DNA from 2 places in the Micromonospora sp. MH33 genome. Region 1 is predicted to be linked to the other one. Evidence: riboswitches for the same ligand, from Rfam matches in the RefSeq annotation. Region 1 holds a riboswitch; the other holds the start of a gene.
The links. Region 1 has a riboswitch for S-adenosylmethionine ahead of thrC (threonine synthase). Riboswitches for the same ligand answer to the same signal wherever they lie in the genome.
Positions count from the first base shown of each region.

Region 1 (4,167 bases):
GGGTAGGTCGCTCGGGGCGGGTGGCTGGGTCGAGGACGGGCCGTCGTACCGCTTCCAGGCGCTGACGCCGAGGCGGCCGGTGTTGCCGAGGTCGATCGGCCCGTCCAGCTCGACCGGGTACGCGGGCCGGCCCCGCACCGGGGCCACGTCGAGGTAGGCGCCGTTGCTGGCGACCACCGTGGCGTCGGTGACCAGGTTGCGCCAGAGCAGCGCGGCGGTGGCCCGCTCGCCGGGGCGCAGGACGATCCGGGTGGGCGGGTGGTCGAAGCCGGCGGTGATCGGGCGCGCGCCGGGGATGACCTGGACGGTCAGCGGGTCCCGGTCGGCGTCCCGGAGGCTCGGCGCCGGATGGCCCTCCAGCACGTACGGCCGGTCGCCGCAGTTGACCAGTTCCAGGCCCATCGCCCGCAGGCCCATGGCGGCGTCCACCCCGAGTTCGGTGATGCGGATCCCCTCGGGCGAGCAGGCCGGCGCGGGCGGTGCGGTGCTGGCGGCCGGGGTGGGCCGGGCCGGTTCGCTCGGGCCGCCGGACGCGCGGTCGGGCGCCGGCGCGGGGGCGCACGCGGCGAGCAGCACCACGCCCGCCAGCGCTCCGAGCCGTGCCGCCGCCGTCCGCATCCGGCGATCATTCCAGCCGGTGGCCGCCCGGCGCTGCCCGGACACCGGGATCAGGCGCGGGCGGGCGCGGCGAGGACCGCGTCGAGCAGTCCCGGGTAGAGGCGGTCCAGCTCGTCGCGGCGCAGCCGCACGTAGCGGCTGGTGCCGGCGACCCGGGTCCGGGTCAGGCCGGCCTCGCGCAGCACCTTGAGGTGATGGCTGCGGGTCGCCTTGGAGACGCCGAACTCGAAGGTGCCGCAGGCGTACTCACCGCCCTGGGCGAGGGCGCGCACGATCTGCAGCCGGACGTCGTCGGCCAGGGCGGCCAGCACGGCGGTGACCGGCACCTCGCGCAGTTCGGGTTCGTGCAGCTCCATGTGACCAGGGTAACCCATGTTCGACATCTGTCGAACAACCTCCTAGAGTCGGCTCCGTTGGTTCGACGATACTCGAACATTGGAGCCACGATGCGTTTCCGTTCGGCCGCCTTCCCGCTCTTCGCCGTGGTGAGCTGGGGCGTCATGTTCCCCGTGCTGGCCAGCGCGCTCACCCGGGTGGACGCGCTCAACCTGACCACCGCCCGGTACCTGCTCGCCACCGCCGTGCTGCTCGCCCTGCTGCTGGCCCGCGAGGGACGGGCCGCGCTGCGGGTGCGGCGGCGCGCCACCGAGGTGGTGCTGCTCGGGGTGCTCGGGTTCGCCGGCTTCAACGTGCTGACCAACCTCGCCCTCGGCCACGCCACCCCGCAGCAGATCGCCCTCTTCGCCTCCGGCACCCCGCTGGTCACCCAGCTCGTCCGCTGGGCGCGCGACGGCGTACGCCCCCGGCCGGCGCTGCTCGGCCTCTCCCTGGTCGCCCTGCTCGGCGTCGGTCTGGTGATCACCCGGGGCCGGCTGGACGGGCTGGACCAGTTCGGCGTCGGCGCGCTGCTCATGGTCGGCGCGGTGCTCGGCTGGGCCGTCTACACGCACGGCGCGAGCCGGTTCACCGAGTGGTCGCCGCTGCGCTACACCGCCCTGACCTCCGTGGCCGGCCTGCTCGCCATGCTCGCCGTCAGCGCCGTGGCCGACGTCACCGGCCTCCAGCACCTGCCGGCCGCCGCCGACCTCGTCGCGGTGGCCCCGCAACTGGCGTACGCCGTGGTGGTCGCCGCCGTCCTCGCGGTGCTGGCCTGGAACACCGGGGTCCGGCGGCTCGGCGTGGCCGACGCGGCGCTGTTCATGAACCTGGTCCCGGTGACCACGTTCGCGGTGCAGATCCTGCGCGGCTACCGTCCCGGCGCGGTGGAACTGGTCGGCGCGGCGCTGACCATCGCCGCCCTGGTGGCCGCGAACCTGGCCACCCGTACCCGGAAGGCGCCCACGGCCGCGGCGGCGGTCGCGGTGACCGACCGTGCGGCGGTGATCGAGCCGGTCGCGGTCGTCGCGCGCTGACCCCGGGGCCGGCGGGGCCGGAGCTCACACCGTGGGAACCCGGCTCCGCCGCGCCCCGGCGCCCGCATAGACTCGGCGGCACAACTGCATACCTCATCCAGAGGGGCTGAGGGATACGGCCCGATGACGCCCCGGCAACCACCCGCGCGCTCGACGACGAGCGACGGCGGGCAGGTGCCAATTCCGTCCCCGCCGCACCCGGCGATGCGGGGAAAGATGAGAGGAAATCCTCGACATGACGTCGACGCTTCCCGCCGCCTCCGGCATCGACACCAGCCTCAGCCCGGCCCGCGCCCTGGTCTGTCGCGCCTGCTCCGCGCGCTACCCGCTGGCCGCCCAGCACGCCTGCTACGAGTGTTTCGGCCCGCTGGAGGTCGACTACGACACCGCCGCGCTGGCCGCCGTCACCCGCGAGCAGATCGAGGCCGGCCCGGACAACCTCTGGCGGTACGCCGCCCTGCTCCCCGCCGGCCAGGACCCGGCGACCCGGGTCACCCTCGACCCGGGGCTGACGCCGCTGGTCGCCGCCCCGCACCTCGCCGCCGAGCTGGGCATCACCGCCCCGCTCTGGGTCAAGGACGACAGCGGCAACCCGACCCACTCCTTCAAGGACCGGGTGGTCTCGGTGGCGCTGACCGCGGCCCGGGCCCTCGGGTTCACCCGCTACGCCTGCGCCTCGACCGGCAACCTGGCCAACTCGGTGGCCGCCCACGCGGCCCGGGCGGGGGTGCCCTCGGTGGTCTTCATCCCCAGCGACCTGGAGCAGGGCAAGGTGGTGACCACCGCCGTCTACGGCGGCGACCTGGTCGCCATCGACGGCTCGTACGACGACGTGAACCGGCTCTGCGGCGAGCTGGTGGAGACCGACGAGTTCGAGGACACCGCGTTCGTCAACGTGAACGTGCGGCCCTACTACGCGGAGGGCTCGAAGACCCTCGGCTACGAGGTGGCCGAGCAGCTCGGCTGGCGGATCCCGGCCCAGGTGGTCATCCCGATGGCCAGCGGCGAGCTGCTCACCAAGATCGACAAGGCGTTCTCCGAGCTGGTCGAGATCGGGCTGGTCGAGGCGCCGGCCGGCGGCTGGAAGGTGTTCGGCGCGCAGTCCGCCGGCTGCAACCCGATCGCCACGGCGCTGCACGCCGACACCGACACCATCGTCCCGGTCAAGCCGACCGGGATCGCCAAGTCGCTGAACATCGGCGACCCGGCCGCCGGCCTCTACGCGCTGGAGGCGGTCCGCCGCACCGGCGGCTGGATGGAGTACGCCGACGACGACGAGATCCGCGCCGGCATCCGGCTGCTCGCCCGGACCACCGGGGTCTTCGCCGAGACGGCCGGCGGCGTCACCGTGGCGGTGCTGCGCAAGCTGGTCGAGGCCGGCCGGCTCGACCCCACGGCGGAGACGGTCGTGTTCAACACGGGCGAGGGCCTCAAGACCCTCGACGCGGTCGCCGCCGAGGTCGGTCCCACGCACCGCATCAAGCCCAGCCTCCGCGCCGCCCGCGACGCCGGCCTCCTCTCCTGACCCGGCCCCCGACTCGTCCGGGCGGGGGAGGGGCGGATCGCCCGGGCGGGGGATTGGGGTGATCCGTTGGGTAACTGGCTTTTCGCTGTGAGTGTGGAAAACGCGCCGACAAGGACTTGACGGCAGGAATTGGACGGCGCAAGATGCTCCGTGCGGGAGGGCATCCGCCGGAGACTTTTCAAGTTCTTGCGACCCAACGCCGGAGGCGTTGTGCGGACGTCCCTCCCGACCAACGTCCGAAGGGGCCGGCGGAAAACCGCTGGCCCCTTCGCTGTCGGCTGGGCCAGGCTCACGGGCATGGGCATCTCCGTCTCCCCCCTCGACCCCGCCGACCAGGCGACCCTCGACGCCGTCTACCGGACGGCCGTCGCGGCCCAGGCCGTGGACGAGCCGGACCTCCCACCGCTGTGCCGGCGCCGGTTCGAGGCGCCGCTGCGGCACCCGATGCCGGGCGTCGACACCCGCTGGTGGGTGGCGCGCCTCGACGGGGTGCCCGCCGGCTGGCTCCGGCTGTACCTGCACACCCTCGACAACACCGACAACGCCAGCGTCGAGCTGGTGGTGGACCCCGCGTACCGGCGGCGCGGGGTGGGGCGCGCCCTGCACGAGCAC
Region 1 is NZ_MUYZ01000183.1:3,787-7,953, reverse strand. Features, by position in the region: gene B0E53_RS23930 (DUF4232 domain-containing protein) at 1-618, opposite strand, end outside; gene B0E53_RS23925 (metalloregulator ArsR/SmtB family transcription factor) at 669-974, opposite strand; gene B0E53_RS23920 (DMT family transporter) at 1,065-2,030, shown strand; SAM riboswitch class I at 2,121-2,253, shown strand; gene thrC (threonine synthase) at 2,266-3,555, shown strand; gene B0E53_RS23910 (GNAT family N-acetyltransferase) at 3,853-4,167, shown strand, end outside.

Region 2 (4,167 bases), on a different contig from region 1:
CAACAGCGCCCAGGCGGTGTGCCCGCCGAGCAGCGGCGCGAGGGGCCGGGCCAGGAACGGGTAGAGCAGTGGAAAGCCGAAGTCGTTCCACGGCCGGTCCAGCGGCAGCCGGGCCAGGTTGTCGTAGAGGAACGAGTCCCAGGCGAACCAGAGCGAGATCCAGCGGTGCGACGAGATCCGGTCCTGCTGGATCCGCGTCATCGTCTCGTCCGCGGGGGGCGCGCCGGGCACCCCGTCCCAGGCGGTCAGCACCAGCACCCCGACCAGGCTGAGCACCAGCTTCGAGCCGACGAAGACGGCGAGCACGAAGCCCCAGCGCGTGGGGATCCGGGTGACCAGCCGCCCGCCGGCCGACGCCAGCCGCCCCGGCACGCCCGACCACCGCGCCGGGGCGGGGCCGTCGGTCGTCCCGGCCCGCCGCTCGTCTCGCATCCCGCTCCCACCGGTCGCCCCGCGACCGACCCCCGGACCGGGAAACCGGCCCCGCATCCCCGTTCCGCCCCGGTTCACACCCGCCGGGCCCCGAACGGGTGACCCGGGCGTCGCGGATCGCGGGCGCAGGTGAGTCGGGGGGCAGGACGGGTAAGGGCGCTGCCGCATCGGCAGGCTGGCGGCGGAGGACGGCATGGGGGACGGCAACGGGACCGTGATCATCGGGGCGGGGCCCGCGGGGCTGACCGCCGCGTACGAGCTGCTGCGCCACGGCGAGCCGGTCCGGGTCTACGAGGCCGACGACGTGGTCGGCGGGATCAGCCGCACGGTGGAGCGGGACGGCTGGCGATTCGACATCGGCGGACACCGGTTCTTCACCAAGGTCTCCCGAGTGGAGGACTTCTGGCACGAGATCCTCCCCGACGAGGACTTCCTGCTCCGGCCGCGGATGAGCCGGATCTACTACCGGGGCGCGCTCTACGACTACCCGCTCAACGCCGGCAACGCGCTGCGCAACCTCGGCCTGCTGGAGGCGCTGCGCTGCGTCGGCTCGTACGGGCGGGCCCGGCTGCGCCCGCCGAAGGACCAGTCGCACTTCGAGGGCTGGGTGTCGGCCCGGTTCGGCTGGCGGCTCTACTCGATCTTCTTCAAGACGTACACCGAAAAGGTCTGGGGGATGCCGGCCGACCAGTTGCAGGCCGACTGGGCCGCCCAGCGGATCAAGAACCTGTCGCTCTCCACCGCGGTGCTCAACGCGCTGCTGCCCCGGCGCAACCGCAAGGACGTGACCAGCCTCATCGAGGAGTTCCAGTACCCGAAGCACGGCCCCGGGATGATGTGGGAGCGCTGTACCGAGGAGGTGGAGAAGCGGGGCGGCACGGTCCGCACCAACACCTGGGTGACCGAGGTGCACCGGGACCCGGCGCGGCGGCGGGCCACCGCCGTCACGGTGGTCGACGCCGGGGGCGAGCGCACCGAACCGGCCGACCACGTGATCTCCTCGATGCCGATCTCCGCGTTGGTGCGGGCCATGCAGCCGGAGGCCCCGCCGGAGGTACGGGCCGCCGCCGACGACCTGCGCTACCGGGACTTCCTGACCGTCGCGCTGGTGGTGCCCGAGGAGTTCTCGTTCCCGGACAACTGGATCTACGTGCACGACCCGGCCGCCAAGGTGGGCCGGATCCAGAACTTCGGCTCCTGGTCGCCGTACCTGGTCAAGGACGGGCGGACCTGCCTGGGGCTGGAGTACTTCGTCTTCGAGGACGACGAGATGTGGCGGACCCCGGACGCGGACCTGGTCGCCTTCGCCACCGCCGAACTGGAGCGGCTGGGCCTGGTCCGGCCCGGCTGCGTGGAGGCCGGCTACGTGGTCCGGATGCCGAAGGCGTACCCGGTCTACGACGAGCGCTACCAGCACAACGTGGACGTGATCCGGAACTGGCTGGCCCGGGAGGTGCCGAACGTGCACCCGGTGGGGCGCAACGGGATGCACCGCTACAACAACGCCGACCACTCGATGCTCACCGCGATGCTGGCCGCCGAGAACATCGCCCACGGCGCCGGCCACGACGTCTGGACGGTCAACGTCGAGCAGGACTACCACGAGCAGAAGAGCCGGTCCCGGCACGGCACCGGCCGCGACGCCCCGGTCATGCCGACTCGCCGGTAAGGCACGGGCGTGAGCACGGTCATAACGGCTGGACGTCCGGGGTGGCGCTGCTGCTAGCCTTCTCGGCAGGTCATGAGCGCCAGCGTCAAGCCCCGGCTCGCTGGCCGGCAACCCTCCTCCGCGGTGGGGTGCCCCGGGTGAGGACCAGGCACCGGCAGCCGCCGGTGCAAGCGTGGCCTGGTACCCAGGTCATCACCGACCAGAGGGAACCATGTCTGCTCAGCTCCGCACCCCGCCGGCCGACGGCATCGCCTATCCGGCGCGTTTCGCGCTGGTCAAGCGGCGGCACGTCGACCTGATGCGGGTGAGCAGCGACGCCTGTCGCCGCGCCGACGCGCGCTGAGCGCCACTCCCCCACCTTCCGCACCATCCCTTCCGGCTCGCCCGCCTCGGGCGCGCCGTCGGCGGCGTGCGCCCACGCCGCCCCGGACCCTGGAGACACCTGTGCGAATCCGTTCCGCCCTGACCCGCGCCGCCGCGCTCGGCGCCGCCGCCGTGCTCGCCGCCACCGCCCTCACCGCCTGCGGTGACGACGGCGCCACCAGCGAGGCCGCCAACCCGTACGGCCTGCTCCAGGCCGGCGTGCTGCGGGCCGGCACGCTCACCGACGCGCCGCCGAACGTGTACCTGAAGGACGGCAAGTTCACCGGCTTCGACAACGACCTGCTCACCGCGGTAGCCGCGAAGGCCGGCCTGAAGGTGGAGTTCGTCGGCACCGACTTCTCCGCCCTGCTCTCCCAGGTCAACAACCACAAGTTCGACGTGGGCAGCTCCTCCATCACCATCACCGAGGCCCGGAAGAAGACCGTCGACTTCGGCAACGGCTACGACTTCGGCTACTTCGGGCTCGACGTGCCGGCCGGCTCCCCGATCACCGGCTTCGACCAGCTCGCCGGCAAGCGGGTCGTCGTCGTGCAGGGCACCGTGCAGGACGACTACGCCACGCGGGAGAACCTGAACCCGGTCCGGGTGCCCGACTACAACGGCGCGGTCAACCAGCTCAAGGCCGGCACGGCCGACGCCTGGATCGCCCCGGCCGAGATCGGCGACAAGTCCGCCGCGGACAGCAACGGCAAGATCACGGTGGCCGCGAAGCAGCTCAGCCCGGCCCCGACCGCGTACGCGGTGGCCAAGGGCAACGACAAGCTGCGCGAGGCGCTGAACAAGGGCCTCGACGAGGTGATCGCCGACGGCACCTGGACCAAGCTCCAGGCGCAGTACTACCCGGGCCGGCCGATCCCGGCCGACTTCAAGCCGGGCAGCGGCACGGTCACCGTGCCGTCGCCGTCGGCGGCTTCCTGACCCGGAACGACTGAGACGAGCGGGGCGGACGGAGACATGGATCCACTGAGCACCCTGTGGGAGACCTTCTTCGACTGGGACGCCATGCGCGAGGCGCTGCCCGAGATGCTCACCGTCGGGCTGCCCAACACGCTGATCCTGGCGGTCTCCGCCGCCCTGCTCGGCTCGGTGCTGGGCATGCTGCTGGCCGTGGCGGGCATCTCGCGTACCCGATGGTTGCGGTGGCCGGCCCGGGTCTACACCGACGTGTTCCGCGGCCTGCCGGCAGCGGCGACCATCCTGCTCATCGGTGTCGGCCTGGCGCCGCTGGGCATGCAGGTGTGGGGTCCGAACCCGTACCCGCTCGGCGTGCTGGCGCTGTCGCTGATCGCCGCCGCCTACATCGGAGAGATCTTCCGCGCCGGCATCCAGAGCGTGGAGGCCGCCCAGCTGGAGGGGGCCCGGGCGCTCGGCTTCTCCTGGGGCGAGGCGATGCGCCTGGTCATCGTGCCGCAGGGCGTACGCCGGGTGCTGCCGGCCTGGGTCAACCAGCTCATCGCGCTGATCAAGGACTCCAGCCTGGTCTACTTCCTCGGCCTGGTGGCCAGCCAGCGGGAGCTGTTCCGGATCGGCCAGGACTACGCGGCCACCACCGGCAACGAGTCCGCGCTGCTGCTGGCCGGCCTGTTCTACCTGGTGCTGACCGTGCCGCTGACCCACGCGGTCAACTGGATCGACCGGCGGCTGCGGCAGGGCCGGGCGGTGGCCGCCCCCGACCTGGACGT
Region 2 is NZ_MUYZ01000179.1:2,597-6,763, reverse strand. Features, by position in the region: gene B0E53_RS23645 (hypothetical protein) at 1-432, opposite strand, end outside; gene B0E53_RS23640 (NAD(P)/FAD-dependent oxidoreductase) at 626-2,101, shown strand; SAM riboswitch class IV at 2,170-2,280, shown strand; gene B0E53_RS40200 (putative leader peptide) at 2,313-2,444, shown strand; gene B0E53_RS23635 (ABC transporter substrate-binding protein) at 2,546-3,403, shown strand; gene B0E53_RS23630 (amino acid ABC transporter permease) at 3,440-4,167, shown strand, end outside.
Region 2: another riboswitch for S-adenosylmethionine. It lies ahead of B0E53_RS40200 (putative leader peptide); the one in region 1 lies ahead of thrC (threonine synthase).